Regions from separate parts of the Pseudoalteromonas sp. S2893 genome, predicted to be linked through region 3. Evidence: predicted binding sites of a transcription regulator. Region 3 holds the regulator's gene; each other region holds the start of a gene.
The links. The regulator sigma-54, encoded in region 3, starts transcription at its own class of promoters, with help from an activator protein. The targets are predictions, from matches to a motif close to GTTGGCACGNNNNTNGNNT.
Positions count from the first base shown of each region.

Region 1: a site for sigma-54 is predicted at 2,571-2,589, ahead of CWC04_RS13055 (EF-hand domain-containing protein). Genes of this name have one in related genera too.
Region 2: a site for sigma-54 is predicted at 2,122-2,140, ahead of CWC04_RS00105 (DUF1328 domain-containing protein). Genes of this name have one in related genera too.
Region 4: a site for sigma-54 is predicted at 4,637-4,655, ahead of CWC04_RS15900 (TorF family putative porin). Genes of this name have one in related genera too.

Region 1 is NZ_PNCY01000028.1:7,576-15,448, reverse strand. Features, by position in the region: gene CWC04_RS13070 (YigZ family protein) at 1-10, shown strand, start outside; gene CWC04_RS13065 (TrkH family potassium uptake protein) at 61-1,512, shown strand; gene CWC04_RS13060 (PilZ domain-containing protein) at 1,542-2,204, shown strand; gene CWC04_RS13055 (EF-hand domain-containing protein) at 2,668-2,880, shown strand; gene CWC04_RS13050 (EF-hand domain-containing protein) at 3,010-3,222, shown strand; gene CWC04_RS13045 (EF-hand domain-containing protein) at 3,401-3,616, shown strand; gene trkA (Trk system potassium transporter TrkA) at 3,703-5,079, opposite strand; gene rsmB (16S rRNA (cytosine(967)-C(5))-methyltransferase RsmB) at 5,155-6,450, opposite strand; gene fmt (methionyl-tRNA formyltransferase) at 6,443-7,396, opposite strand; gene def (peptide deformylase) at 7,418-7,873, opposite strand, start outside.
Region 2 is NZ_PNCY01000001.1:17,656-25,528, forward strand. Features, by position in the region: gene CWC04_RS00085 (aspartate kinase) at 1-709, shown strand, start outside; gene csrA (carbon storage regulator CsrA) at 799-990, shown strand; gene CWC04_RS00095 (YcxB family protein) at 1,041-1,508, opposite strand; gene CWC04_RS00100 (hypothetical protein) at 1,665-1,856, opposite strand; gene CWC04_RS00105 (DUF1328 domain-containing protein) at 1,909-2,082, opposite strand; gene CWC04_RS00110 (OadG family protein) at 2,611-2,856, shown strand; gene oadA (sodium-extruding oxaloacetate decarboxylase subunit alpha) at 2,866-4,644, shown strand; gene CWC04_RS00120 (sodium ion-translocating decarboxylase subunit beta) at 4,656-5,786, shown strand; gene CWC04_RS00125 (aldo/keto reductase) at 5,925-6,896, shown strand; gene CWC04_RS19625 (hypothetical protein) at 6,910-7,086, shown strand; gene CWC04_RS00130 (peptidoglycan DD-metalloendopeptidase family protein) at 7,170-7,873, opposite strand, start outside.
Region 3 is NZ_PNCY01000010.1:149,756-157,628, forward strand. Features, by position in the region: gene lptA (lipopolysaccharide transport periplasmic protein LptA) at 1-508, shown strand, start outside; gene lptB (LPS export ABC transporter ATP-binding protein) at 505-1,230, shown strand; gene CWC04_RS06310 (RNA polymerase factor sigma-54) at 1,300-2,799, shown strand; gene hpf (ribosome hibernation promoting factor) at 2,827-3,114, shown strand; gene CWC04_RS06320 (PTS sugar transporter subunit IIA) at 3,119-3,571, shown strand; gene rapZ (RNase adapter RapZ) at 3,591-4,436, shown strand; gene CWC04_RS06330 (HPr family phosphocarrier protein) at 4,477-4,749, shown strand; gene mgtE (magnesium transporter) at 5,009-6,367, shown strand; gene CWC04_RS06340 (zinc-dependent metalloprotease) at 6,414-7,873, opposite strand, start outside.
Region 4 is NZ_PNCY01000034.1:8,319-16,191, forward strand. Features, by position in the region: gene rplE (50S ribosomal protein L5) at 1-44, opposite strand, end outside; gene rplX (50S ribosomal protein L24) at 61-375, opposite strand; gene rplN (50S ribosomal protein L14) at 386-754, opposite strand; gene CWC04_RS15890 (AsmA family protein) at 1,031-3,001, opposite strand; gene CWC04_RS15895 (hypothetical protein) at 3,313-4,476, shown strand; gene CWC04_RS15900 (TorF family putative porin) at 4,754-5,440, shown strand; gene CWC04_RS15905 (ABC transporter permease/M1 family aminopeptidase) at 5,726-7,873, opposite strand, start outside.

The sequences.
Region 1 (7,873 bases), on a different contig from region 3:
CAAAGAGTAAGACAATAACTTACACACTTATATTTACTAATAATAAAAGCGATAAGCTACATGCAATTTCGTACCATCATAAAAATCCTTGGCCAACTTGTTGCGCTGTTTAGTATTACCATGGTGCCGCCTGCGGTGGTGTCTTTATTTTATAAAGATGGTGGTGGTGTTCCCTTTGTATTAGCGTTTATATTTAGTGTGGTTATTGGTTTAACAGCTTATTACCCAAACAGGCATGAAAACGGCGACTTAAAAGCACGCGAAGGCTTTTTAATTGTTGTACTGTTTTGGCTGGTACTAGGGGCGTTTGCATCGTTACCGCTGATTTTTTTACAAGAACCTAATTTGTCTATGGCCGATGCGGTGTTTGAGGCCTTTTCTGGCCTTACAACCACTGGGGCCACGGTACTTACCGGAATTGAATACCTGCCTAAGTCTGTTTTGTTTTATCGCCAGCAATTACAGTGGTTTGGCGGTATGGGTATCATTGTACTTGCTGTTGCTATACTGCCCATGCTTGGGGTCGGTGGCATGCAATTATACCGAGCTGAGATCCCAGGCCCAGTAAAAGATTCAAAAATGACCCCCCGTATTGCCGATACCGCAAAGCACCTTTGGTACATTTATGTGTCGTTAACGGTAACCTGTATGTTGGCGTATTGGGCGGCAGGTATGGAGTGGTTTGATGCTATATGCCATGCGTTTTCTACAGTGGCGATTGGCGGTTTTTCTACTTACGATGCCTCAATAGGGCACTTTGATAGCCCTGTCATTAACTTTATATGTGTTTTCTTTTTAATTATTGCTGCGGTTAACTTTTCACTGCATTACGCGGCGGTAGCCAGTCGTAATATTCAGGTATACATTCGCGACCCTGAATTTAAAGTTTTTTTACTGATACAGTTAGCGCTGGTGGTGATTTGTTTTACGGTGCTCTCATCTAACGAAATATTTGCCGATGGTGATGAAACCCTCGATCAGGCTTTATTTCAGGCGGTGTCTATGAGTACCACAGCCGGTTTTGCCACCGATAACTTTTCTACTTGGCCGCTGTTTTTACCTATATTGCTTATTTTTTCGAGCTTTATAGGTGGCTGTGCAGGTTCAACCGGTGGCGGTATGAAAGTTGTACGCGTGTTTTTACTTTACCTACAAGGCATACGTGAGCTTAACCGCTTAGTTCACCCACGTGCTATATACTCTATTAAGCTTGGTCGTAAAGCCCTGCCCGATAAAGTAGTTGAAGCGGTTTGGGGGTTTTTCTCAGCGTACGCATTGGTATTTATTATTATAATGCTGGCGCTAATGGGAACCGGCATGGATAACATTACCGCGTTCTCTGCTACAGCGGCATGTTTAAATAATTTAGGCCCAGGCTTAGGTGATGTTGCCTCGCATTATGGGGCGGTGAGCGATGGTGCCAAATGGCTATTAACCATTGCCATGGTATTTGGTCGCTTAGAAATATTCACCTTACTCGTGCTATTTACGCCGACCTTTTGGCGTGGGTAATAATATATAAATGATGCTTAGGAACAGGCATGCCACATTCTAATTTAGATAAATTACACCAGTTAACAACAGGGCGATTGGTCGACTTGGAAATTGTTACGCCTACCAGTAGTAAACGCGTAAAAACAGAGTTTATTGGCTTGCTAGAAAATAAATTTATTATTTTAAATTACCCAAGTTCAAAGCGTTTACCTGCTGCAAGTGATTACCTACGTGACGGTGTAATGGTGGTGGTAAGAGCGGTTATAGAAGGCAGTGGCGGACAAGTAATAGCATTTAGGCAGCAGCTTATGTCGGTTGCCTCACACCCTGCTAGGCTCATTTTTATTAATTACCCTACGCAAGTGCAGTTATTTGCACTGCGCGCGCAAACACGCATACCTACCTTATTACCTGCAAAATTAACTCTCAGTGACGATAGAGTACTTGAAGGGGTGATTAAAGACATCTCGCTTACCGGGGTGATGTTTGATGTACGCGGCGATCAAAACGATGAAAATATTAAAGATATGCAATGCACGGTGACGGTTGATACCAACAATAAAGCATTTACTGGCGAAATATGCAGTGTAAAAGAACACGCCGCAGGAGTTAATTGTGGTATTAAACTTTTAGCCAGTGAAGATGAAATGAAGGCATTTATGAAAGAGCACTTTATCGATCCCGCGATGCTTGAGCTGCCATTAGAATAAGCACTTTCGCTTAATAGCAACAAATGGCCATTTTTTACTTGAGTGGCAGTCATATTTTTTAAAACTTCACAAAATAATTTTTATTTTCTATAAAAATCAGCTGTATAGATTAGTTTTACGAGTGAGTTATTTTAATACGTTAGCTCCCCTCACGGCTAAAATTTAGTCTCTTTTTTCGATAAATCTTCATCCTTACAATTTACGCCGAAAATTGTAGCTTTTTTCTCTTATGTAACTAGCTGTTTTTATTGTATTTAAAAACTTAGCTTTACCCTTTGTTGCTAGTTTGCAACATAAAATCCCCGCAAATTTATCAAAAATAGCCAAGTGCTCTTTTAACTAATTGAAATTAATGAGCTTTTAAAACTTGGCATTCAAGTTGTAATAGTCTGGCTGTACTGAACAATAACGTGATTTAAAGTAAAACACTTAATCGCACACATATACTTGAAGGAATTATATTATGAAAAGCATTAATAAAACTTTAGCACTTATCGCCCTTGCTTCATCATCAGCGGCATTTGCAGCAACCGATTTTGATACGTTAGATGTAGATGGCAGCGGCACGATTAGCAAATCAGAGGCATCAATTGATGCAAAACTGATGAGCATGTTCTCAGAATTAGATACTGACCAAGATGGTGAGCTATCAAAAGAAGAATTTTCAGAAGCTTAAAGTGTGGTAACAATCCTGAGTTGCCAATGACAACCTAAGTAGGCAAGGGAGCTTACGAAAAAGGATTACAAGGATTGCGTACACCACGTAGTGAACTTAACTAATTTGTTTATATTGAAGGATTAAATTATGAAGCATTTAAATAAAGCACTCGCATTTATGGCTATTGCCTCTTCTTCTGCTGCATTTGCAGGGACTGATTTTGACACGCTAGATGTAGATGGCAATGGCGCCATCAGCCAAGCTGAAGCATCGGTTGATGCGGATTTAATGGCTGAGTTTGTTGAGCTTGATACCGACGGAAATGGTGAGCTTTCAAAGCAAGAGTTCTCTAAATACTAGGGTGTGATGATCTTTGCCAATTGAGCGCAGGGCAGCGCATGTTCACTTAGCAAAGAGTCATTTGCTCTAATCCAATGTGCATTAAAACTTAATAATGCACATTGGCAAAAGCACTTTTTAGTTAATTTTTAAACCCATGGATCTTAGAAAAGGATTTCCTCTTAATTAGGACACAACTATGAAAACATTAAATACAGCACTTGCCGTTATCGTATTAGCTTCTTCATCAGCGGCGTATGCTGCAGTCGACTTTGCCTCGTTTGATGCCGATGGTGATGGTGCAATTTCAAAGCAAGAAGCGCAGGTAAATTCACAGCTAGTGAATATTTTTGACCAGCTAGATACTGATGGTAATGGTGAAATTTCTGAGCAAGAGTTTTCAAAAGTACAGTAATTAGTAAGCTGCTAAGCAGGGTTGCCTAGCATTAAAAAAACATACTCCACTAAAGCCGCCTTAGTCAGCGGCTTTTTTGTGTTTAACTATAAAAATATAGCGCTAACTTGGAATAGCTTTTCTACTACGTTGATATGCTTTTTATCGATTAAAAACATAATAACGTGATCACCAGACATAATAACGGTGTCGTCGTGGGCAATCAGTACGTCGTCATTACGTACAATAGCGCCAATCGTTGTACCTGCAGGTAGCTTGATATCGGCAATCGCACGGCCAACTACTTTTGATGTGTTTTCATCGCCATGGGCAACGGCTTCAATGGCCTCTGCCGCGCCTTTACGTAACGAGTACACATTAACAATATCGCCACGGCGTACGTGTGTAAGTAGCGCCGAAATAGTTGCTTGTTGTGGTGATATAGCAATATCTATTTCACCCCCTTGCACTAAATCTACATACGCACCACGCTGAATAAGCACCATGGTTTTTTGTGCGCCCATGCGTTTTGCAAGCATGGCCGACATTATATTTGCTTCATCGTCGTTGGTTACGGCAATAAACACATCAACTTGCTCTATGTGCTCTTCAGATAGTAGTTCTTGGTCTGAGGCGTCTCCACAAAACACGACGGTGTTATCTAGCATTTCAGAGAGTTGCTCAGCACGCTCTTTACTGCGCTCTAGTAACTTAACGCTGTGGTTTTTTTCCAGTGAGCGAGCAAGGCCTGCACCAATGTTACCACCACCGGCTATCATAATTTTTTTGTAAGAACGCTCAAGCTTTTGTAGCTCGTTCATAACTGCGCGAATATGCTTAGTGGCAGCAATGAAAAATACTTCATCGTCCGCTTCTATTACCGTGGTGCCCAGTGGCTTTATAGCTTTACCTTGGCGATAAATTGCTGCTACACGGGTTTCTACATTCGGAATATGCTCTTTTAAAGCAGAAAGCGCATAACCCACTAATAAGCCACCGTAGTAAGCTTTTACAGCCACAAGAGAGAGCATGCCATCGGCAAATTGCAGCACTTGCAACGCGCCTGGGTAATCTATTAAACGGCGAATATATTTGGTAACAAGTGCTTCGGGGGCAATATAGTGATCAACCGGGAGGTCATCGTTATGAAATAGTTTTTCGCGGTATTTTAAATATTGCTCTGATCGGATACGGGCTATTTTAGTTGGCGTATTAAAAATACTATACGCGACTTGGCACGCCACCATATTAACTTCATCTGAGCTGGTTACCGCAATAATCATGTCGGCGTCTTCAGCACCTGCACGTCTGAGCACATCTGGGTGTGCACTGTGCCCCGTGACCCCTTGTAAGTCGTACTTATCTTGTAGCTCTCGTAAGCGGTTGCCGTCTATATCAACAACGGTTATTTCGTTTTGTTCGCCAACTAAGTTTTCAGCAAGCGTACCACCGACTTGTCCGGCACCGAGTATGATTATTTTCATTATTTACCCGAATTACTGTTTAATTAAAAAAATAGCCATTTACTGTTTAATAAATGGCTATTGAGTGTACGGCTATTAGGCTTTTTTAACTAGCTTAGCGTAATAAAATCCGTCGCTTTCACCTGGTAGTAATTGTAAACCAGGGTTGGTAACTGTGTCGTTGTCGTGCAGTGGTATATGCTCAACGTCACTATTATTAGCTAAAAATTTAGCGACTTGCTGTTGGTTCTCTTGCGGCAGTACCGAACAGGTTGCGTATATCATTGTGCCGCCTGGTTTAAGTAGCGGCCAAATGCTATTGAGTATATCGCTTTGTAGTGTGGCTAAATCTTCAATGTCTGATGCGCGGCGAAGCCATTTAATATCTGGGTGGCGGCGTATAACACCGGTTGCCGAACAAGGGACATCTAATAAAATGCGGTCAAACTGTTGCTCATCCCACCAGGTGTGTGGCTGCGAAGCGTCTGCACAATGTAGATCTGCGCCTAAACCGATACGGGTTAAATTTTGTTTAACACGTTCTAGGCGAGTAGCGTCACTATCAAGTGCTAATACTTCTGCATCGGCAAGCTCTAATATATGACATGTTTTACCGCCAGGTGCTGCACAGGCATCTAAAATGTATTCATCAGCTTGAGGTGCTAAAAAGCGTGCGGCTAATTGCGCTGCGGCGTCTTGTACAGAGCAGGCGCCCACATCAAATTCTGGCAACGAAAATACATCACGCGGTTTAGCTAGTTTAATACCATCAACAAACTCAGGGTTTAACGTGTGCTCTATATCGTTAGCCGTTAACATTTCGCTGTATTGTTGCGTGCTGTATTGGGCTTGATTGACACGTAACCACATAGGGGCTTGTTGTTGGTTTTCTTCAAGAAGCGCTTCCCAGTTGTCTGGGTAGGCAGCTTGCACTTGTTTAATAAACCAATTTGGATGGTTATATAAACACACTGGTATTTGCTTGGCTTTTTCTTCAAGCTCGCTTTGTTGGCGCTGAAAACTACGCAAAATAGCGTTGATTAAGCCTTTTAAGCCTAATGCACGCATTTGGCCAAGGGCATTAACGGTTTCAGAAATGGCGGCATGCGGTGGCACGCGCATATGCTGCAGCTGATAGATACCGACATACAACAAAAACTGAAAAATACGACGCTTACCTTTAAGTGGCTGCTCTACTAAATGTTGGCAGTAGTTTTCAAGGCTAGGTAGGTAGCGCAACACGCCGTAACAAATTTGCTGTAATAGCGCTTTGTCTTTAGGGGGCAGCCCTTGGCTGGCAAATGGTAGCTCTTGATTTAGCGAAGCGCCTTTATCAACCACGTTATATAAAGTTTCAGCGGCAAGCGCACGTACGTTTTGAACATTACTCATTGTTTTCGCCTAATACGGTGCCAGGAGTTACCCAGTCACTGCGACCGTTTAAAAAGTCGCTAATTGCCATTGGTTTTTTACCTTGGGGTTGCAGCTGTGTAATACTTAATGCCTGCTTGCCACACGCCACTACAATGCCGTTTTTATCGCTTGATAAAACAACGCCCGCACGGCCTGTTTGCTCCACGACTGAGGCTTGGTAAATTTTTACGCTGTGCTCACCCATTTGAGTAAAACACACTGGCCATGGATTAAATGCACGAATATTACGCTCAATTTGTACGGCATCCATCGTCCAATCAATATTCGCTTCCTCTTTTGAAAGCTTTTTAGCGTAATTTGCCAACTCGTCGTTTTGCGGCTCTGCTATAAGCTCGCCATTGGCTAACTTATTAATGGTTTGAACAAGTGCTCTGGGACCAAGTTCAGCCAGTTTAGTGTATAAACTGGCACTGGTTTCATCCGCAGCAATAGGGCAGCGGCTAATGTGCAGCATGTCGCCGGTATCAAGCCCTTCATCCATTTGCATTATGGTTACGCCGGTATCTTCATCGCCAGCCCAAATTGCGCGCTGTATAGGCGCAGCACCGCGCCAGCGCGGTAAAATAGAGCCATGCACATTTAAACACCCTAAGCGTGGTGCCTCTAAAATGGCTTTTGGTAAAATTAAGCCATAAGCCACCACAATCATGATATCGGCATTTAAGCTTTTAAGCTCAGTGAGTGCGTCTTCATTTTTTAATGATTGTGGCTGAAAAACAGGTAGTTCATGTTCAAGCGCAAGCGCTTTTACTTCACTGGCTTTTAATTTTTTACCACGCCCAGCAGGGCGATCTGGTTGGCTGTAAACACCAACAATTTGGTGTTCGCTTTGAATTAACGCTTGTAGGTGACGAGCGGCAAAGTCCGGCGTACCGGCAAATATAATGCGTAGTGGTTTTGTCACTGAGTTTTCCTAAGGTGCTTATTACTTCGCGGCAAATTTAGCTTCTTTTTCAAGCTTTTTGCGAATACGTTGACGCTTTAATGGCGATAGGTAATCGATAAATAGTTTACCTTGTAAGTGATCTAGTTCGTGTTGAATACAAATAGCTAATAGCTCATCTGCATCTAGTACAAATTCTTCACCATTTTCGTTAAGAGCAGCAACGGTTACGGTTTCAGCACGGTCTACTTTTGCGTAAGAGTTAGGCACTGATAAACAGCCTTCTTCGCTAATTGTTGCACCATCTTTTTTAATAATTTGTGGGTTAATTAAAACCAGTGGTTCGTCGCGTTCTTCTGATACGTCGATCACCACAATACGTTGATGAATATCAACTTGTGTAGCAGCTAGCCCAATGCCGTTTTCATCGTACATTGTCTCTAGCATGTCTTTTACAATTTGGCGAACGTTGTCATCAACCTGTGCAACTTCTTTTGC
Region 2 (7,873 bases), on a different contig from region 3:
GATCTATACCGACGTTGATGGCGTATACACTACTGATCCTCGTGTAGAACCAAACGCACAGCGAATGCGCCATGTAACGTTTGCCGAAATGCTAGAGCTGGCAAGTTTAGGCGCAAAAGTATTGCATATTCGTGCTGTTGAGTCGGCTGGTAATCATAAAATGCCGCTAAGGGTGCTTTCGAGTTTTGAGCCCGATGAAGGAACGCTAATAAGTTTTGAGGAGAGCGATATGCCAACTAAGGTTGTGTCGGGGATTGCGTTTAATCGTGACGAATGCTTGATAAAGGTACATGGCGTACCATACTGTGTTCATTCTCTTACAAAAATTTTGAAACTTTTTGCAGAAAATGGCATCGAAATAGATATGATTAGTCAAGTTAATCATAACTTTGAAAAAATAGACTATGCTTTTACTGTGCATTCAAATGACTATTTGCAAGCACACGATTTACTAACTCAACAACAGGTAAATCTGCAGGCTGATAGCATTTCTAGTGATACAACAGTTGCAAAAGTGTCGGCTGTTGGCATAGGAATGAAGTCTCACAGTGGTGTAGCGCATCAATTTTTTGATGCATTGGCGCAAGAAGGTATACACATAGTTTTAGTATCGACGTCTGAAATCAAGGTATCGGTTTTAATTGACGAGAAGTATTTAGAACTAGCAGTAAGAGCGTTACACTCAGAATTTTTAACAGAAAATGGATAGTTTGGGAGTTTTTACTTACTTTTCAATCAATTTTTCATTAAAATGGTCAAGCGGAATCTTATAATTTATTGGAACATGGGAGCAAGAGAATGCTAATACTAACTCGTAGAGTAGGTGAAACCCTAATGATTGGTGACGAAGTAACTGTTACTGTATTAGGTGTTAAAGGAAATCAAGTTCGAATTGGTGTTAACGCACCTAAAGACGTTTCAGTGCATCGTGAAGAGATTTACATGCGTATACAAGCTGAAAAGTCTAACCCTAATCCGGGCAATGCTTAATCAACAGTTATACTTAGCTGAGTAATGCACTTAGCTATACCAAAAGCCACTCATTGAGTGGCTTTTTTGTTTATAAAATAGCGCATTTCATCGGTTAATACACTGCTAGAAATATATTGCATACCTTTATTATGGTGCACTAAGTAGCCGTGGTTAGTTTTAATAATATGGGTTATTTCTGCCCACTTAAATGTATGGCTTTTATAGTGGTTTTCGGTGCTAATAGCGTCATCGGTAAACGAAAGAGTAACCGTTGAGCCCGAAGCACGACTAAACATTTGGCGCGCAACCCACCAAGGCCTGCGGTAATAAAAGGCAACGCATTCTAATACACCCAGCATTATTAAAAATGTACCTAGGTAATGATCGTCCATAGCGTAAATACTAATTAAACCTAAGCACACCAGTAATGCCAGCAAAAAATACTTTGGTTTGGCTGCTTTACTATAAGAGTGGGACTCGTCAAAGCATTCGTAGTAGTAGGGTTTATCGAGTGTGTAAGTGGTGGTCAGTGCCATAATTGCTAATAAGTAATAGTTTTCGCTATTTTAACAAGCTAGCGTAAAAATCACACCCGTTAATGTAGACTATGCATTTTAAGAGTTAGAATCCGCTTTTTATTCGCGCACAAAAAAACGGCTTATTAAAAGCCGTTTTTTACGTTACCAAACAGATTAACAGTTAGTTTCTTCTGCGTTAACGCCTTCTTTTACATTTTCACATGCATCTTCAACAGAGTTTTGCACGTCAGTTACTGCTTCATCAATACGCTCACCTGCTTCTTCTGCGTGGTTGTCTTCACAACCCATCATAAAGAAACCTGCAAATACGGCGATTAGTGCTGCTTTTAAAGTTGTTGAGTTCATAATGTAATTCCTTGTATATGTTGATTGTTTAGTGTTTTAAGTATGTTAGTAGCTACCTAGGCGATTTACCGCGCAGCGCACCTGAAACTAAAGAAATCACTAAAAGTACTAAAAAGATAAAGAATATAATTTTTGCTATACCAGCTGCGGCACCTGCGATACCACCAAAACCTAACACTGCAGCGATTAAAGCAATAACTAAAAATGTAATTGTCCAGCGTAACATTGTTTTCTCCTTGGTTATCAAATTCGTTCGAAAGTAATAATGCTAGTTGCGTGCCAGAGTTTAATTTTATTAATTTTCAATATGTTATGGTTTTTTGAGCGAGGGTTATAAATTTAGGATTGGTAAGTTTTACGTTTAACGATGTAACTTATTCACACTATTGTAAAGAGAGTAAAAAAATAAATATTTTTTGTGCGCTTCTTTATTAATCTTGGTAAGACCAATTTACATTTTAGCGCAAAATGATTTTTTACTTGCCGTTTAACTTACTATTTTTTATGGTTTTTAAGTTTTTTTGGGTTTAACCATATAACCTTTGCCTATAACGGTTATTTTTATCATCTATATCTAAGCTAATTTAACCCAGTATTAGCTATGTTAACTATTGTGGCTGTATGTTAGTTTAATTTTAATTGGTTTTACCAATTGACAGGTGGTAGACAAAGTTAAAAGTTTTGTTATCATTCGGTGAATAATTATTTAAATAAAGCGGTTTTTTATATCGCTATATAGTGCAGGGGGAGAAAAATGGATATAGGAGCTGTACTCACAACCGCAGGTAGCTTGATGCTTACGGGCATGGTGGGCGTGTTTGTATTTCTTTCAATATTGATTGGTGCTGTGTCACTCATGTCTAACTTGGTTGCTCGTTTTGACGAGGCTGAAGTTGCAATACCGGTTAAATCACCATCTTTAAAATCTCAAGGTGTGCCAAACGAGCACATCGCTGCTATTAGTGCTGCCATTGCTCAGTACAAATCAAATAATAAATAAGAGGCACACATGGCTAAATTAAAATTAACAGAACTTGTTTTACGCGATGCTCATCAGTCTTTACTTGCAACCCGTATGCGCTTAGATGACATGCTCCCTATTGCTAACAAACTTGATGATGCCGGTTATTGGTCTATTGAGTCGTGGGGCGGCGCTACGTTTGACTCGTGTATTCGTTATTTAGGTGAAGATCCGTGGGAGCGTATTCGTGCCCTTAAAAAAGCAATGCCGAATACTAAACAGCAAATGCTATTGCGCGGGCAAAATTTATTGGGTTACCGCCACTATGCCGATGACGTGGTAGAAAAGTTTGTAGAGCGTGCCCACAAAAATGGTGTAGATGTATTTCGTATTTTTGACGCCATGAACGATGTACGTAACTTAGAAACGGCAATTAAAGCGGCTGTAAAAGTAGGAGCACACGCGCAAGGTACTATTTCTTATACTGTAAGCCCAGTGCATACCCTAGATATGTGGTTAACCCTTGCAAAACAGCTAGAGGATTTAGGTTGTCACTCTATTTGTATTAAAGATATGGCAGGCTTATTAAAACCATACGATGCAGAGCAACTTATTAAAGGGCTAAAAGAAACCGTTTCTATCCCTATTGCTATGCAGTGCCATGCAACCACAGGTTTAAGTACAGCTACATATCAAAAAGCCATTGATGCAGGCATTGATATGCTTGATACCGCAATTTCTTCAATGAGTATGACTTACGGTCATTCAGCTACAGAAACCATTGTAGCAATTGTTGAAGGAACGCCCCGCGATACCGAATTAGATTTAAACCAGCTAGAAGAAATAGCGGCTTACTTTAGAGATGTACGTAAAAAGTACGCTGCCTTTGAGGGGAGCCTTAAAGGTGTTGATGGCCGTATTTTACTCGCGCAAGTACCTGGCGGCATGTTAACCAACATGGAAAATCAACTGAAAGAGCAAGGCGCAGCAGATAAGCTAAATGAAGTATTACTTGAGATCCCACGCGTGCGTGAAGATTTAGGTTTTATCCCGCTAGTTACTCCAACATCGCAAATTGTAGGCACACAAGCAGTACTAAATGTGCTTACGGGAGAGCGTTATAAAACAATTACCAAAGAAACCGCCGGTGTTTTAAAAGGCGAGTATGGTTTAACACCAGCACCTATGAATAAAGAGCTGCAAGAGCGAGTGCTTGATGGCAGTGAGGTTATTACGTGTCGTCCTGCAGATAATATAGCCCCAGAGCTTGCCACGCTTGAAGCAGAGCTGCAAAAAGAAGCGCAAGAGCAAGGCTTAACACTTGCTGATGAGCAAATAGATGATGTGCTTACCTATGCATTATTCCCACAGGTTGGCCTTAAATTTATTAAAAACCGTAATAACCCAGATGCCTTTGAAGCAGTGCCAAGTGCTGATGATGCAAACGCTAAGCCTGCAGCAAATCCTGCAAGTAACAAAGGTGTTAGCGCTGAGCAATACAGCGTTAAAGTTGACGGTAAAGTTTACGATGTAGTGGTTGCGCAAGGTGGCGAGCTTAAAGAGGTAACGCTAAAAGATTCAGAGCACTTACCACAATCAGCATCGGTTGCATCAGGTGAAACACTGAATGCGCCACTGGCAGGTAATATTTTTAAGGTAAAAGTAAAAGCAGGCCAAGCCGTAAACGAAGGCGATGTGGTTGTTATTATGGAAGCGATGAAAATGGAAACTGAGGTTCGTGCAATGCACTCAGGTACTGTGGCTGAGGTCTTAGTGTCTGAAGGTGATGCTGTGACAACGGGCGATGCAATTATAGCGATGGCGTAGGAGTAGCTTTAATGGAAGGTCTTTTAAACCTTTGGCATGCTACCGGCATTGCTAACTTTACGTTTCCTAGCTTAATAATGGTTGCGGTAGGGTGTTTGTTGTTGTTTTTAGCCATTGCTAAAAACTTTGAACCCCTATTACTGCTGCCGATTGGCTTTGGCGCAATACTGACTAATATTCCGGTTGCTGGGCTTTCTGACCCAGGTGGTTTGCTTTATTACGTGTATTACGTAGGTATTGATACGGGGATCTTCCCTTTATTAATTTTTATGGGAGTAGGGGCGCTGACTGATTTTAGTGCGCTTATTGCCAACCCGCGTATGTTATTACTGGGTGCAGCCGCGCAGTTTGGTATTTTTGCCACCTTGTTTGGGGCAATTTTATTAAACTATGTACCTGGCTTTGAATTTAGCTTACAAGATGCCTCAGCCATTGCCATTATTGGTGGTGCCGATGGCCCTACAGCCATATTTTTAGCGTCTAAGCTTGCCCCTGATTTACTAGGTGCCATTGCGGTTGCTGCTTATTCTTACATGGCGTTAGTGCCAATTATTCAGCCGCCTATTATGCGCGCATTAACTACACCTGATGAGCGTGCTATTAAAATGCCAGAGCTGCGCAAAGTATCTAAAAAAGAGAAAATAGTATTTCCTTTAATGGTACTGAGCTTAACCGCTATGTTTTTACCAGCGGCTATTCCCTTAGTAGGCATGTTCTGTTTAGGTAATTTAATGCGTGAGTCAGGTGTTGTAGACAGGCTTAGTAACAGTGCCCAAAACGAAATTATTAATATAACCACGATATTTTTAGGTTTGGCAGTAGGCTCTAAACTAGCGGCCGATCAGTTTTTAACTGTAGAAACCATTGGTATTTTGGTGCTCGGTGCGCTGGCATTTGCTATTGGTACAGCGTCGGGTGTGTTTATGGCAAAAGGCCTTAACAAGCTTTCTAAAACACCTATTAACCCTTTAATTGGTGCTGCGGGTGTATCGGCAGTACCGATGGCGGCGCGTGTAGTTAATAAAGTTGGGCTTGAGAATAACCCACATAACTTTTTACTTATGCATGCTATGGGGCCAAACGTAGCTGGGGTGCTAGGAAGTGCCGTAGCCGCAGGTATATTACTGGCGCTTGTTGGCTAGTATTTAGGATTTAATCCAACCGATTAGCGCAGTTTACTGCGCTTTTTTTATGCCTATAAAACTGCACGTATTAAAGTTTGTTTGCAGACGTGTTTTTGTTTACAGTGAGGGCTATGCACACTAATAAGGATAGTCATCATGCTTCACACCCCTTTGGCAAAATATTTACCTCATGTTAGTAGACTCGTTTTTGGCTGTATGGGCCTAGGCGGCGGTTGGAATAAAGACGCCATTACTAAGGCTCACTTAAAGCAAACTCACGAGTGTATTGATGCAGCCATAGCTGGCGGCATTAACTTTTTTGATCACGCCGATATTTATACCTTTGGCAAAGCCGAGCAGGTATTTGGCCAAGCACTAGCTGAGCGACCAGAGCTGCGCGAGCACATGTATATTCAATCTAAATGCGGTATACGTTTTGAAGATGATAAAGGCCCTAAGCGTTACGATTTTTCGGCCAAGTGGATTGAAGAGTCAGTTGAAGGTTCACTTAAACGTTTAAACACCGATTATCTTGATGTGCTTATGCTTCATCGCCCTGATCCGTTAATGGAAGTAGAAGAAATTGCACAAGTATTTAGCTGTCTTCAAGAAAGCGGCAAAGTACGTAATTTTGCCGTATCGAACATGCAGCAGCACCAAATGAACTTTTTACAACACGCCCTAGATATGCCAATTGTTGCTAACCAAATTGAAGCAAGTTTACAAAAACACCAATTTGTTGATGAAGGCGTTTATGCAGGTAATGCAGATGGAAAAGATCTTAACTTTACACCGGGCAGTGTAGAGTATTGCCGCCACTTTGATATTCAAATACAAAGCTGGGGAAGTTTATGCCAAGGGCTATACACAGGGGGCGATTTAACAAATGCATCGCAAGCCGATATAAATACCAGCATACTCGTAAATAAGCTTGCTGCACTTTACGATACAACGCCTGAGGCAATTGTTTTAGCTTGGTTATTACGCCACCCTGCATTAATACAGCCAATTATTGGCACAACGAACGTTGAGCGTATTGCAGCGTCATGCGGTGCGCTAAATGTTACGTTAAGTCGCGAACATTGGTATGCATTGTATGTAAGCGCCAAAGGCCATGAATTACCATAATTAAGGTTTAGGAATGAATATATTTGTTATTTTAATTTGCTTGTTTGTCGCTCTAGCGGTGCTGATACCTTTGCTTGAAAAGTACCAAGGAAAAATGGGATTGGATGGCGCAACCAAATACAGCAAATATATTTGGCCGCTGGTTATGGTTTCTTTAGTCGTACAGCTAATTTATGTATTAATAAACTAATAAACTAATAAACTAATAAAAACACAAAAAAGCCTTTGCAAGTTAACCCTGCAAAGGCTTTTTTAGTATCTATAACTTATACGTTACTTAAGTGCTAGCTGTAGTTCGCGATTGCGTTCAAGCTGTGCAATAAAGTTTTCGGCAATAGGTTTAAACTTAGCAAGTTCAGAGCGTGGTAATGGCTCAGACTTAGGTAACTTAACGGTTTTAGGATTACGGTGTACACCATTTACTAAAAATTCGTAGTGTAGGTGCGCGCCTGTTACACGGCCAGTAGAGCCCACGGTACCAATTTTGTCACCTTGTTTAACCTTTTGGCCTGTTTTAACAAGCTTTTTGTTAAGGTGTAAGTACTTAGTTACGTACTGTGTGCCATGGCTTATAAATACGTAGTTACCATTGTACTTACTGTAACCTGCTTTAATTACTTTACCGTTACCCGAGGCTACAACCGGAGTGCCTGTACGTGCTGCGTAATCAATACCACGGTGCGCTCTTACTTGCCCTGTTACTGGGTGTAAGCGACGTGGGTTAAAGCTCGAGCTAATATATTTAAAGTTTACTGGCGCACGTAAAAATGCTTTTTTCATGCTGCGCCCTTCAGGCGTATAAAAGCTGCCGTCGGTATGGCGAATAGCCGCATAACGCTGGCCTTGGTTTATAAATTCTGCCGCAATAATTTTACCAGTGCCAATAAACTCGCCATCAACATAATGCGACTCGTAAATTAGCCCAAACTGATCGCCCTTACGAATATCGTTGGCAAAATCCACATCCCAACCAAATA
Region 3 (7,873 bases):
AATGCTTGCATTTAGCGCCTCTGCTGCTGAGCCTGCTGCTCAACCGCCAGCAAATCAAATTTCTATTAGTGCAGACCGTCAAGAAGGCCAACTTAAAGAAAACGTAGGTATTTTTGAAAAGAACGTCGAAATTGTGCATGGTAATCGCAAAATTACAGCCGACCGACTCGAAGTACATAAACGTGAAGACTTAGGGGATAACAAACAACTCCTTATTGCCACTGGCAGCCCAGCCTACTTCGAAGAAAAACAAGACGATGGTACTGTAATGAGTGCCAGTGCAAACGAAGTACGTTACGACGTAGCAAAGCGATTTTTAACGCTTGTTGGCGATGCTGAAGTCGCACAAGCCGGTCAAAAAATTAATGCTAAAAGTATTACCTACGATATGCAGCAGCAGCTTATTAGCGCAGAAAAAGACGAAAACTCTACGGATCGTGTCCACACAATTTTAGTGCCTGTTGAAGCAAAAATTAAAGAAAAAACAGGTAACGAAGGTCAACCATGAGCACCTTAAAAGCAGAACTATTAGCAAAAAGCTATAAAGGCCGCCAAGTTGTAAAAAATGTAGGCCTTGAGGTAGAAGCCGGCAGCATTGTTGGCTTATTGGGCCCTAATGGCGCAGGTAAAACCACCACCTTTTATATGATTGTAGGGTTAGTACCTAGCGACAAAGGCAAAATTTCTATTGATGATAACGACATTACGTTATTACCTATGCACAGCCGCGCCCGCTTAGGCATTGGCTATTTGCCGCAAGAGTCATCAATATTTAGAAAGCTGACAGTTTATCAAAACTTAATGGCGATTTTAGAAACGCGTAAAGAGCTCAATAAAGCCGCGCGAGAAGAAACGCTTAACAACTTACTTGATGAATTTAGTATTCAGCATATTCGCGATAGCCAAGGTATGGCGCTTTCTGGTGGTGAACGCCGCCGTGTAGAAATTGCCAGAGCACTGGCAGCGAACCCTAAATTTATTTTATTGGATGAGCCTTTTGCTGGTGTTGATCCGATTTCAGTGTTAGATATAAAGAAAATAATAGAACATCTTAAAAACCGTGGCATTGGCGTATTAATTACCGATCACAATGTAAGAGAAACCCTTGATGTTTGTGAAAAAGCCTACATTGTTTCTCATGGGGAGCTAATTGCATCTGGCACCCCAGAACACGTATTAAATGACAAAACTGTACGCGATGTTTATTTAGGCGAGCAATTTAGGCTGTAACATTTAAGCCACACCTACAAGCATCTGCTAATATTAATTATAACAACATAAAAGGATTGTTAGAGATACATGAGGCAATCATTACAGCTGCGCATGGGCCAGCAACTTACAATGACTCCACAATTGCAACAAGCGATTCGCTTGCTGCAGCTCAGTACATTGGATCTCCAGCAAGAAATACAAGAAGCACTTGATAGCAACCCGCTATTAGAAGTAGAAGAGCAAGATTACACGGAAGAGTCGGCTGGAAAAAATGAACAAAAAGCAGATACGGATGATGTAACCGTAAGCGCATCGGCTGACGATACAACCAGCGAGTACGAGCAAGACAGTGGCGAAGCTTTAAATAAAGACACCATTAGCGATGATATGGCAATGGATGTAACTTGGGATGAGTACATGAGCGCAGCCCCTGCTGCATCCTCAGGCCCAATGCCAGAAGATGAGTCTATTTATCAAGGTGCCTCTACTGAAACGCTACATGAGTATTTAATGTGGCAGCTTCAGCTTACTCCTTTTAGCCCAACTGACGAAGCCATTGCTATTGCCATTGTAGAAGCTGTAGATGACTCGGGTATTTTAACGCTAAGTTGCGAAGAAATTTTAGAAAGCTTTAACCAAGAAAACGATGACGAAGTTGAAGTTGAACTTGACGAAATAGAAGCCGTTTTAAAGCGTATTCAGTTATTTGACCCTGTAGGTATAGCCGCGCGCAGTTTACAAGAGTGCTTGTGTATTCAGCTAAACCAGTTTGATAAAGACACCCCTTTTATAGAACAAACTAAAATGATCTTAACCGATCACATTGATCTATTAGCGGCACGCGACTATCGTACATTAATGAAAAAGACTAAGCTTAAAGAAGACGAGCTTAAAGAGGTCATGACCCTAATACATACCCTCAACCCAAAACCTGCAGATACAATAGTAAGGGAAGAGTCTGAGTATGTAATACCGGATGTGTCGGTTAAAAAAATAAAAGGCCGCTGGGTGGTAGAGCTAAATCCAGATAGCATGCCAAAAATACGCGTAAATAGTCAGTACGCGGCTATGTCTCGTACCGTAAAATCAAGTGGTGATAGCCAGTTTATTCGCTCTCACTTACAAGAAGCTAAATGGTTTATAAAAAGCCTTGAAAGCAGAAACGACACGCTACTTAAGGTAACTAACTGTATTGTAAAACAGCAACAGGCATTTTTTGAACATGGCCCAGAAGCCATGAAGCCAATGGTTTTAAACGATGTTGCTGAAATGGTAGAAATGCATGAATCGACAATTTCGCGTGTTACTACGCAAAAATATATGCATACGCCACGTGGTATTTTTGAGCTTAAGTATTTTTTCTCAAGCCACGTAAGCACTGAAAACGGCGGAGAGTGTTCATCAACCGCAATACGTGCCCTAATTAAAAAGCTAATTGCCGCGGAAAACTCAGCTAAACCATTGAGTGATAGTAAAATTGCGGATATATTGGCAGAGCAAGGAATTAAAGTAGCTAGACGCACAATAGCAAAATACCGTGAATCGCTAGCTATTCCACCGTCAAATCAGAGAAAGAGTTTGATATAAGACGTAAAAAACAAAGAGGAAATGCTTATGCAACTAAACCTAACTGGTCGTCACGTAGAAGTAACTGATTCACTTAGAGACTATGTAAATAATAAATTTGCAAAGCTAGAAAGGCACTCAGATCATATTAGCAATGTGCATGTCATTCTCGATGTAGAAAAACTCAACCAAAAAGCAGAAGCGACTATTCATGTAAGTGGCGCAGATTTATTTGCCTCAACAGAGCACCAAGATATGTATGCCGCTATAGACTCGTTGATTGACAAGCTCGATCGTCAAGTCATAAAACATAAAGAGAAGCTTGCTAGACACTAATATTATGAAATTAAGTACATTAGTATGCCAGGACTGCAGCAAAGCTGCGGTCCTTTTTAGTAGTAAAAAAAGAATTTTAGAGTTTATCAGTGAGCTTGCTCATGAAAAGCTCCCCTACTTACCACAACAAGATATTCTTAATGCGCTGGCAAGCAGAGAAAAGCTAGGCAGTACTGGTATTGGCCGGGGGATCGCCATTCCTCATGGCAGAATGGGTGGCGTAGAAGAGCCGCTGGCTTTAGTACTTGTTAGCGACACGCCTGTTAACTTTGACGCTATTGATAACTGCCCTGTTGATATTTTTGTTGCACTCATCGTACCAGATGGCGATAACCAACAGCACCTAAAGACTCTGGCAACCATAGCTGATAAACTGAGCAACAAAGAATTTTGTAAACAGCTGCGTAGTGCTAAAACCGATGCAGAGCTGTATCAAGTAATTGTTGATCAATCGTAGTAAATACTAAGGGCTATAAATGGAGTTAATTATCATAAGCGGCCGTTCTGGTTCAGGTAAGTCGGTTGCTTTACGCGTGGTTGAAGATTTAGGCTATTATTGCGTAGATAATATTCCGGTCAACCTACTGCCCTCTTTAGTGCGAAGTGTTTCAGATAACTATGACAAAATAGCCGTTAGTATAGATGTTCGTAATATCCCCAAAGAACAAGACGAATTTAACGATATTCTCGAGTACCTTCCTGACTTTGCTAAACCCACACTGTTTTATTTAGATAGTGATGATCAAACACTGATCAAACGTTTTTCAGAAACACGCAGATTACACCCTTTATCCATCGATTCACTGCCGCTTGATTTAGCAATAAAAAAAGAAAAAGAACTGCTTGATGTACTCGTAACGCGCGCTGACTTTATGCTTGATACCACCGATTTAAGTGTGCACCAATTAGCAGAGTCAATTCGCGAAAAAATACTGGGTAAAAAAGATAAGCAACTTATTGTAACGTTTGAATCGTTTGGCTTTAAACACGGCATACCTAAAGAAGCTGATTATGTTTTTGATGCTCGCTTTTTGCCAAACCCCCACTGGGAGCCTGAACTTAAACCGCTTACGGGCCTTGATCAACCAGTAAAAGATTTTTTGGCAAATCACAGCATAGTGCAAAAATTCACTTGGCAAATTCAAACCTTTGTACAAACTTGGTTGCCACACTTAGAGCGTAATAACCGTAGTTACCTCACTATTGCAATAGGCTGTACTGGTGGTCAACACCGCTCGGTTTATTTAGCGCAAGCCATTGGTGAGAGCTTTGCTATGACGCATCCGAATGTCAAAATTCGTCATCGTGAGCAAGAAAAGTAACCTTAAAATAATAACCTGTTCAGTTTAGGTATAGTAATTTATGCGCTGTGAAGACACATTTTTAATAAAAAATAAATTAGGCTTACACGCCAGAGCGGCAACGGTCCTTGCGCAATTAGCTGTGCAGTTTGATGCTAAAATCACCTTACACCAAGATGATAAAGAAGCCGCAGGCGACAGCGTATTAGCTTTAATGCTACTTGAAAGCAGTAAAGGTAAAGAAGTTAAAGTAGTCTGTGAAGGCCCTGATTCAGAGCAAGCTTTGCATGCGGTTGGGCAATTAATTGCACAACGATTTAACGAACAAGAATAATTTAAAGCACCATAGCCTTATAAGTTAAAGACTTATCAGGCCAGACTATAAAGATTTAGTAAGTTAGGGTATTCCGACTCGCCTAATTTAATGCTTTAATTTAGAGTAATAAAGCCATGCCCCTGCTAAATTTGGTTACTTAATTTTAAACACTAATTTAGTCCCAGCATTGGGTTTAGCACAAAAAATAAAGAAAATGACAGTGGGCAACACCACTTACTAAACACCTTTCCATTACACAAAAATATTTAGGATGCCAATGCCAGAAGCGTTTGAACAAGACTATCCACTACAGCAATTAAAACAAGTGACTAAATCACTTAATAGTGGGCAATTTGTTCAAGTAAGACGCATGCTAGCAAAAACAGCACCTTGTGATACAGCATTGCTGCTTGAATCCTCTCCGCATAAAATTAGACGCATGCTTTGGCAACTGGTTGACCCAGATGTGCAAGGGGATGTGCTAGAAGAGCTCTCTGAAGATGTACGTTTAGGTATCATTGCACAAATGGAACCTGAGCATATTGCCGCGGCCACTGAGGATATGGGCCACGATGATTTAGGTGAAGTCCTACGTAGCCTACCTGATACCGTGTACAAAGATGTGGTTAGCGCTATGGATACGCAAGACCGCGAACGCGCTACACAAGCTTTATCTTACCAAGAGCGCTCAGCAGGCGCGCTAATGAACACCGATACGGTGACCATTCGCCCAGACGTTACACTTGATGTTGTGCTGCGTTATATTAGGCTACGCGGTGAGCTGCCAGAGGGCACCGATGATTTATACGTTGTTGATAAACATAACTGTTTTTTAGGTGCATTATCACTTAGTACACTGTTAACTAATCCGCCTGAAAAAATTGTTCAAGATTTAATGGATGAAGACTGTGAGTCTATCCCTATTTCGATGGATGAAAGTGAAGTTGCTCAGTTATTTGAGCGCCATAACTGGATATCGGCCCCTGTAGTCGATGATAACGCCCACTTGCTTGGGCGTGTCACCATTGATGATATTGTTGATGTTATTCGTGAAGATGCAGAGCACAGCTTATTAAGCCTTGCCGGTCTTGATGATGAAGAAGACACCTTTGCACCTGTTTTAAAAAGCTCGAAAAAACGCTCAGTATGGCTTGGCGTTAATTTACTCACAGCCTTAGCTGCCGCCTTTGTGGCCAGCTTTTTTGAAAGCACCTTAGATATATTACCTATTTTAGCTGTACTCAATGGCATTGTGCCCTCAATGGGTGGTGTAGCAGGTAGCCAATCTTTAACTCTGGTTATTCGCGGTATTGCCGTGGGCCATATTAACCAAACTAACCAACGATTTTTAATGGCTAAAGAGCTGGCGATAGGCGCATTAAACGGGGTTATTTGGTCAATACTTATAGCCAGTGTAATTGCGCTTTGGCAATGGGATTTTATGCTTGGCGGCGTGCTCGCATTTGCAATGTTTATGAACCTCGTAGTGGCTGGTGTTGCTGGCGCATGTATTCCTATTTTATTGAAAAAAATGAATATAGACCCTGCACTTGCCGGTAGTGTTGTACTTACAACGGTGACTGATATTGTCGGTATTTTTGCCTTTTTAGGCACCGCAACGTGGCTACTTATTTAACAACCTGAACTGAGGTTAAGTAGCCACTACACACTAAAACATATAATTAAATTGGTGAGCCCGGTGGCATTGGTAAACCACTGAAGTTTTCAGGCCACTTACCTACTTTTAAAAACTGTTTTATTTGCTCTGCTAAATACTGTTTAAACGCACTTTCTCCTACACTGGTATTACTTAACATTGAGTTTTGATTGTACTCTTTGCTTAATTTTACCAAGTAGAAACGTAACTGCGCCTGCACCTCTGGGCTTACCTTGTCACTAGTGACTAAATCAGCCATATTTTTTGCAGTTAAAAATTGCACCCGCTGGGTGATTTTGCCTTTCATTGTATTAGGTGATGACACATTAAACACCTGGCTGTAAAGCTGCTCTAGCAGCTCATCTAAGCTGTAAAAATTATAATTACGTACTTGTTGTTGAGCTAAACGATTTAAACGCTGTGGGTTTAATAATAACGATAAACTATGCTGCGCAGCTACTTCTGGCAAGGCCATCGCATCAAGTGTTAAACCCGTACGCCCTGTTATGCTTTCACGCGATTTAGACTCGCCATACGCTTTTGGCGGAATAAGCGCTAACACCGACTCAGGCAAAATTAAATTAGCCGGTTTTAATGTTGTTAAAACAGCACTAAGCGCCGCTTGCTGCTGCGCTTTTGCAACCACTTGTGCGCCCTTAGCAGGTGAGTTGTTACGTGTTTCGTATTCGTAGTTAACCCCCGCAATTAGCTTAACTGCAGCCTCTACTTGATAGCGATGAAATAAATAAAGCGGCACGAGTTTTTCTTCTAACTGCGAGAGTGCATCGCCCGTTTTAATGTTGTTAATACCAAATTGCGAAAGCGCTTTTTTACGTACATCAAGCACTCTAAGTAACTCTTGCGTTGGGTTAGTACCGTTATCCCATAAGTGCGCTGTAGGGTGTGCCCCGCCCTTTGCGCGTGCGTCGCTATCAGATATAAACTCAAGGCCCTTCGTTTTGTTCTCTTTTAATATTGCTGCAAGCTCAGCACTTTCATCTTGATGAGTAAAGTCGCTGTAACCATATTTAATAACTTGGGTATCCCATACGCCCATACCGCTTGCATAGCCGCGGGTTACATCAAGCTCGCCTTGCTCGTTAAAGCCAAGTAGTGGGTGCGGGTAATCCATAACTGACGCTCTATCCCCCACCGAGGCTGCAAAGTTATGTGCAATGCCCAGCGTATGGCCAATTTCGTGTGCACTTAACTGGCGAATCCTATCAAGTGCCATTGCCTGTAAATTTTTAGCCACCTCGTTACCTTTTAAATAAGGCGCACCGAGGGCTTCTGCAATTAAAATATCTTGGCGTACACGCAATGAGCCAAGTGTTACATGCCCTTTGAGTATTTCGCCGGTACGAGGGTCTATAACAGAGCTTCCGTAAGACCATCCGCGTGTAGCACGGTGTACCCACTGAATAACGTTATAGCGAATATCCATAGGATCAGCATTGCTCGGCAATACTTTGACTTTAAATGCGT
Region 4 (7,873 bases), on a different contig from region 3:
TCAGCAACTACTTTGTCTTTATATACTTCATGCAGTTTCGCCATCATTCTACTCCAACTATTAGATAGTTTTACCAGTAGATTTAAAGATACGTAATTTCTTACCATCTTCAATCTTGAAACCTACACGATCTGCTTTACTCGTTTCCGAGTTGTAGATCGCAACGTTTGATACGTCGATAGACGCTTCTTTCTCAACAATGCCGCCAGCTTGGTTCAATTGTGGAACCGGCTTTTGGTGTTTCTTGATTAAGTTAATGCCTTCGACAAATACTCGACCAGACTCGGTAACAACTGAAAGCACTTTGCCGCGCTTACCTTTGTCTTTACCTGCTAGTACGATTACTTCGTCATCACGACGGATTTTTGCTGCCATGATAGACTCCTTACAGTACTTCTGGGGCTAGTGAAACAATTTTCATGAACTTATCATTACGAAGTTCACGAGTCACAGGGCCGAAGATACGAGTACCAATTGGCTGCAAGTTATCATTTAAGATAACAGCCGCATTGCTATCGAAACGGATCAGAGAACCGTCCGGACGACGAACGCCTTTTTTGGTACGCACAACTACCGCGTTTTTAACATCACCTTTCTTCACTTTACCGCGAGGAATAGCTTCTTTCACAGAAACTTTAATGATATCGCCAACTGCCGCATAGCGACGGTGTGAACCACCAAGGACTTTTATACACTGCACTTTGCGAGCGCCGCTGTTATCAGCAACTTCCAGCTGAGTTTGCATTTGGATCATGTTAATGACCTCCGGTGTAGTAATTACAACTTGCCTTAAATTTGTTTAAAATCAAGGCACTTCGATTAAATCCCACTCAAAAAACAACAGAGTTGTCTCTTAAGGGCGGGCAATTGTACCAGCATTGGCTAGTGAGTGGTAGGTTATTTTTTAATTAATTTAAGGGAAGGACAGATTAAAACTGAGTAAAAACCGCTATGTAGCTATTTTACAAGTGGTTATAAAACAATCAAGGCGCAAATAGCGCCTTAATTATTTATTAGTGGGGTTTAATAGTTAGCCAAATAAACCTTTTAGTTTATCTTTAACTTTGTCCTTGGCTTTTTCTTTTGCTTTCTCTTTGGCGTCATCGAGCTTTTGCTTTGCTTCATCTTTAAGCGCGTTGCTTACATCTAGCTTAAAGCCAACGTCATGAAATGGGCCTTCTATACGCAGTGGGATTTTAAAGCCTGTACTATCATCTGTAGTGCCTTGCCCTTCAATCGAATCAACAATGCCGGTCACTAAGCGATAATCAACATTGGTTTTAGGCAAATCTACATCGCCCTCACCTGTAATACGAATAAGTGGGCTCATCAGCGATAGGTCGTTATTATGGCCCACGCCATTAGTAAAGTTAAAGCTACCGGTGAGCGCAGAAAAATCTGTTTGCTCTGATTCTTCAAAGCCTGTATCTAGCCCTTCACTCACAGCTCCAAGGTTACCCGTAATAAGCTCTTTGCCTTTGCGAACCATCTCAGCCACGTTTGCGCCTTTAACAGCACCATCGGCAAATTCAAAGCCAACCTTGCCATTTAATGCATTAATAAAGGTTTTTTGACTTTGCCCAGTTGTGGTTAAATTCCAATTTAATGACCCTTTACCCATAAGCTTATCAAAGCCAGCCGCATCAGTGAGTAACGGTTGTGCGTCTATGTCGGCTAAATCAAAATTTGTGCTTATTTTATACGGCGTTTGCTGCGCATTTATGTTGATAACCCCTTTACCAGTGCCCTCATATGCTTTAAAGCTATCTAAGCTTAATTTAGCAACGCTGTTGTTTAAATCGACTGTAAATTGATTAGCACCTAGCTCAATATCGTTAGCTTTTAAACCGCTTGAGCGAATAACTACATTAGCATTAAGTGCATTTAATGCGCTTAAATCAATTTTAGTATCGTCCCAAACAATCGGCTGCGCGGCTTTAGGTTCTTCGCTTTGCGGCGCTTGCTGCTTAGCGACTGCCTCCGGTAAGTAGGGATTTAAATCAAGCATACCTAGGTCTATATCAGCATTAACCGCTAGTTTATTGCCTAAGTTTACTTCACTTTTTCCTTTAATCTCTAACTCATCTAGGGTAGCAATCAGCTCTTCTAAGTTAAACGTATCATCTATAAGATGCATTTTACCGTTTACACTAAACGCATTAAATGCATTTTCTTTAGCGTTTAAGTCTACCCCTTGCCAAGTTGCTAGCTCCTTAACAGAGTCGCCACTTAGCGCTAACTCGCCTTTTATATCTTTACCTTGGCGAGCAATACTGCCGTTAAAAGTAAGATCGACCAAGCTAGAGTCTACGCTTTGAGTAACCTCAAACGTCGCCCCTTCAATTGCCTTTGCCGGCGTATCAAGTTTTACATCAAGCTCAAAGCGCTCTTGCATATATGTAATGCCGCCTTTGATCTCTAGTGTCTTACGTAGTGAAGGAAGTAAAATAGCCAATTCCAAGTCACTAATTTGTTGTTTAGCGCCTGTTTGCCCATCTAGGTAAGTAAACGTACCACCGTAAATAGCCACTTCACCTAACTCTATATCAAAGTTCTCTGGTAGTTTAACAGCCTCACCTGATTGAGTTTGCTCTTGCGGCTGCTCTGCTACAGCATCAAACAACTGCCAGTTAGCTTTACCGTTTTTATCAGTTTCTAATAAAATATTGGGCTCGTTAATAACAAACTTATCAAGTTTGAATTCGCCGCCAAATAGCGATAACCATGGTATATGTACAGCTAATTGCTCCATACTTGCCATGTCGTCGCGTGAGCCTGTCTGCATGTTTGCAAAGTGCACATCGTTAAGCTCTAACTTTAATGCAGGAAATACACTAAGCGTTTTATCACCTTTAATAGTAAGTGTGCGCCCTGTTGTTTTTTCAACCTGCTCAGATACTTTATTAAAAATAGTATCGGTTGGGATTAAAAACGGAGCGGCAATAATTAACGCAATACAAAGTAAGAGTATTACACCAACAATTTTGAGTAAGGTCTTCATGATCATCCTTTCAAACGTGCAAATAATGTTCTTATCATAGCGAGTGTTAGCTTTAAAATCATTGTCGTTGTGACAAAAAAGCACTTTATTGTAATTTATTTAATTTGAAATGAATTTATGCTTAAAAGTAAACGTTGCAAAATTGGTGACTAAAAGTAAAGCTCATCAAGTTTAAATCTAACCAAGTATTAAACCCTACAACATTGCATCCCTTGAATTGTTAGGTATGATGCACGGCCCTGTTGCTATTGGCGTATTTGCGCTAAAATAAAGCAGCTAAAAAATGTATCTACTCGGAGACTCTACAAGGCATGAAAAAACTGCTAATTTCACCGTCAAAAATGGCGCTAGGCGAACAAGAAAGTCAAATTTACCAAAACATCTTGAAGCAAGCTTCAGAACTAAGCCTAAACCTAATGGCCGTGAAAGTAGAAAACCACCCAGAGGATTTCTTAGGCTGGTGTTATGAGCTGCTAAGTGCAAGTAAAGACCGTATAAATTACGATTTACTAGAGCCACAACAACTGCCAGTTTTAAAAAAGCTGCACGACCAGCTAACCTCAGCAATTAGCTTTTTACAGCTCAAAACACTACGTGTAGCACCTTGGCCTGTTATTAGTATGTTTGTAGAGCAACACAAAGAACTTATTGCACTGGACGAACAGCTTCGCCTTACCACGTATATGCACAGCATTCGTGAGCAAGCACTAAAAGATATGATCCCAGAGGATTTACTGGCATTTAGTGGTAAACACACTGCCACGCTCGACCCAAGCACCTATAACTTTGATGTTGAATGGTTCGCATCAACAAAAAGTGCAAAGGGTTTTCATCAAATGCTAGCCGACTTGCCTGGCGCGTTTGACGAAGCACTTGCTAACATCCCGCTTGAAGGTGATGTGAGCGAAGCTGATTACCAACAGTTTGTCGTTGCTTATTTACTTGCCTTTAACGGTAGCGATGAAAAACCAACCCTTGCCCCTGCTACACGTTTATTAGCAATGCGCCGCCCAGATGTGTTTACGCCGATTAGTAATAGCCGTCTTGATGCATTATGCGCAGCTTTAGGTATTACAAAATTAAACAATCGCGACTTTGAGCGCTACTGGCAAGATATAGTACAAAGCATTCATGCTATGTCGTGGTTTAAAATGGCTAATGGCAGCAATGAACTAGAAGAGCAACTAGTTAGTATAAAAGCGTTATTACCATGCTTTTTTTACTATGCAGATGCCAGTACGGCCGACAACTCAAATTATATTAAGCTATTAAATAAACCTAAACGCAGCACAACAAGTGCGGGAAAACCACAGCGTAGAGGTAAAGAGTCTGCCGAAATACTTGTAGACCGTGCACTTGCAGCCGATGACATTCCCGAGCATATTCGTAGCAAACGCGACTCTATTATTAGCGAAGTACAAAAAGGCCGCGGAGTAAACGAAACAATTAGTCTTATGCGCACTATATTTGGCTAAATCTACCTAACCTAACTGTATTTTTCTGGTGCAGTTAGGTTAATTTATGCACCAGCAGTGTGCGTTTTTTAATTAACCTCCTCAATCATTCCCTCTTCTAAAACTTCTCAACATATTGTTTTATAAAAGTAAAAAACCAGTTTTATAGAAATTATTTTAAGCTGGCACATACAGTGCAATTGCATTCCCAGTTAAACAATAAAACACCGCCAGTCAAAGGGTTGCCAATAAGAGAATAAAAACCTAGGCGATAAAAATCATATAACGGGAAATGGACATGCTAAAACTAAAAAAAACCATCGCAATTAGCGCAATAGCTTTATTAGGTGCTACATCTTTAACATCAACAGCCGTACATGCAGAAGTAACAGCAAACGCAGCGGCTACGTCTAACTACTTATGGCGTGGTCAAGAGCAAACTGGGGGCGATGCTGCTATTTCTGGCGGTATTGATTACGCTGACGAGTCAGGCTTTTATGTAGGTACTTGGGCATCAAATGCTTCATGGGCCGATGAAATGACTTATGAGCTTGATGTTTACGCGGGTTTTGGTGGCGATATTAACGACACATTTAGCTACGATGTAGGTTACATTTATTACGCTTACCCAGATGCAGCTTCTGAGGCAGATGCTGATTTCTCTGAAATTTACGGTAGCATCAGCGCAGAAGGTTTCACCTTTGGCGCTGCAATCCTTGCCACTTCAGCGGCAGATGGAGATGGCACCGACTTTGGCGATTCATTATACCTAAATGCCGATTACAGCTTTGCTGTTGGCAGCAATGGTACTGAGGTTGCGCTACACTTAGGTCACTACTCTGGCGACTTTATAGGTGATGATAATATTATTGATTACGGTATCTCTGTATCAAAAGATGGTTTTACTTTTGGCGTATCTGACACCGACATGGATGAGTCAGATGTTAAAGTTTACGTAGGCTACGCTGTAGACTTTACGCTTTAAAACAAAATGTGTTACTTGCTGCAACACTAAGGGCCTTTTGGCCCTTTTCTCGTTTAGGACACCTAAATACTCACAGCGCCTTTTAATTTTAGCGACTAAAGCACCTTACTATATAACCCACTTCGGTTAATCGCCGAGCTCCTCGCTGCTATTACCTCTTTTTACCAATATGCTAATTCGCTTTATTAAGCTTTATTGCGCATTGGTATTAGCAATTCGCTAAAACAAAAAAGGCCGCATTAAATGCGGCCTTTCAGCTAATCGTTAATCATTAATCATTAATCATTAAAACTTAGCTAGGTTATTTTTACTGTCTTTATCTACAAGCTTAATGTACGGGTCTACTCCTGCGTAAACTGGCTTTTCTTTTACTTTTAGCTCAATAGTATTAGTACCAGAGACTATTTGATGCTTTTGCGAGTAAATAACAAAATCTTCAGCGAGTAGGTTTTCAGGATCATCGCTAAATAATGCAATATCAATTAGCTCATCGAGTGGTTGCTCGGTTTCTTCACCTTGTCCATCGGCATGCTGCTTAGTTGCTTCAACGTTTAGTGTTACTATATAAAAACCTTCACTATCAACATCATCTGTAACCGAAACTGCTTTCATTTCAAGCTCATAAAGCGTTATATATTTAAACTGATCATCAATAAAACGTTGCTCCGCTTGCGTTGCGTCTTGTTTTAAATAGCTAAGTAAATCAAGCGTAGTTGGGTATGGCGTTGACTGGTATTTAAACTCATTCAAAAACGCTTTAAGTGCTGCATTTAAGCGCTCTTCACCTAATCGGTCATACAAAGCCATCATCACAACTGAGCCTTTATTGTAATGAAGGTATTGTTGCGACTGCGTTTTATACAGCGGCATTTCTTCAAAGGCTTCGCCTGTGCGGCCCATTAAGTATCTATCTAACTCGTACTTTAAGAATTTACGAAGCTTCTCGGCGCCAAAGCGTTTTTTTAGCACCATAAGCGCACTGTATTGGGAGAGCGATTCAGAAATAACGGCGCTGCCTTCTACATTAGCCCCAGATACTTGATGCCCCCACCATTGGTGTGCAACTTCATGTGCGGTTACATAGTAAGGTAGGTCAACTTTACTCTCATCTCTTAAGTCTGTAATAAAGCCAATACTTTCTGAGTAAGGTACCGTATTGGCAAAACTTTGCGCAAACGAGCGATACTTAGGAAACTCAATAATACGTAACTGCTTATGCTGATATGGCCCAAAGGCTTGCGTGTAGTAATCTATTGAGTCTTGTACCGACTCAATCATACGGTCAGCATTCCATGCATGATCTTTGTGGTAGTACACCTCAATATTTACACCGTTGTGCTCAACCTTTTTACTTTCAAGCTCTGCCGAAAGCACAGAATAAAAGTTTAAAATAGGCGCATCCATTTTATAAACAAAAGTACGTCGTCCGTCTTTTACACTTTCACTTTTTAAGTAACCAGGTGTAATAGCAAATTGTGACTCATCGGTGGTTACTGTTGCCTTGTAGTTTATAAAGCCATTAGCAGGCCCAAACTCATTTTGCGTATAATAGCGGCTGTCTTCTAGTTTATGTGCACGTTCAAGCTCGGGTAAATCGTGCTTACGGCGCTCATACTTATCCGCAATTTGAAAATACTTTTGATAACCAAAATTTGGTAATAATTCTCTATTATTTACAAATGTACCGTTATGCACGAGTTGAGTATCAGATCCTCTATCAACAAAACCGTCGTGTTCTCGAGTAACAGAAAGCTCACCTTCGCGTACTTCATTAGGCATTAGCGGTTGTTCAAACTCAAACCATACCATGCCAAAATCGGTTAAACGCTCAACTATTTTTCCGCCCGCCATTTTTACATCCCAGCTTTTAGATTGGCTAGGCTCGATAATTAACACACGGGTTATTGGCTCGTTTGCGGTATTGGTAAACTTAATTTTAGCCACAGCGTTTAAAGCACGCTTTTTAGGGTAAATATCAATGTGTAAATCAACATCAGTTATTATAGGCAGTGGCAAGTCTTTGTATTGTGAGAACTCTTGCTCATACCTTACTTGTAGCGCTTCGTTATCATCACTTGTTACAAACTCGTTGATTACACGAGTGTTGTAATAAATGTTATAACCCGCGCCCACAAATACCAATAAACTTATAACTGCTGCAACCTGGCCTTTTAAAGACATGTTGTAACGCACTAAAGATAAACGCGTACGCAATGATTGCGACGGGCCGCGATGCCATAAAGCAAACCCTACAATAGCTAAAAATACACTCAATGCACCCCAATATAGGGTATACCAATGCGCGCCTTGTAAAAAATGCCCGTAACCGTTTATGTCTGAATACGGTACGCTGCTGCTTTGTGAAAAATGATACATATGATGCTCAAACCCGTAAGCACCCATTACCATTTGAGCAATGTAATACAGAATAAA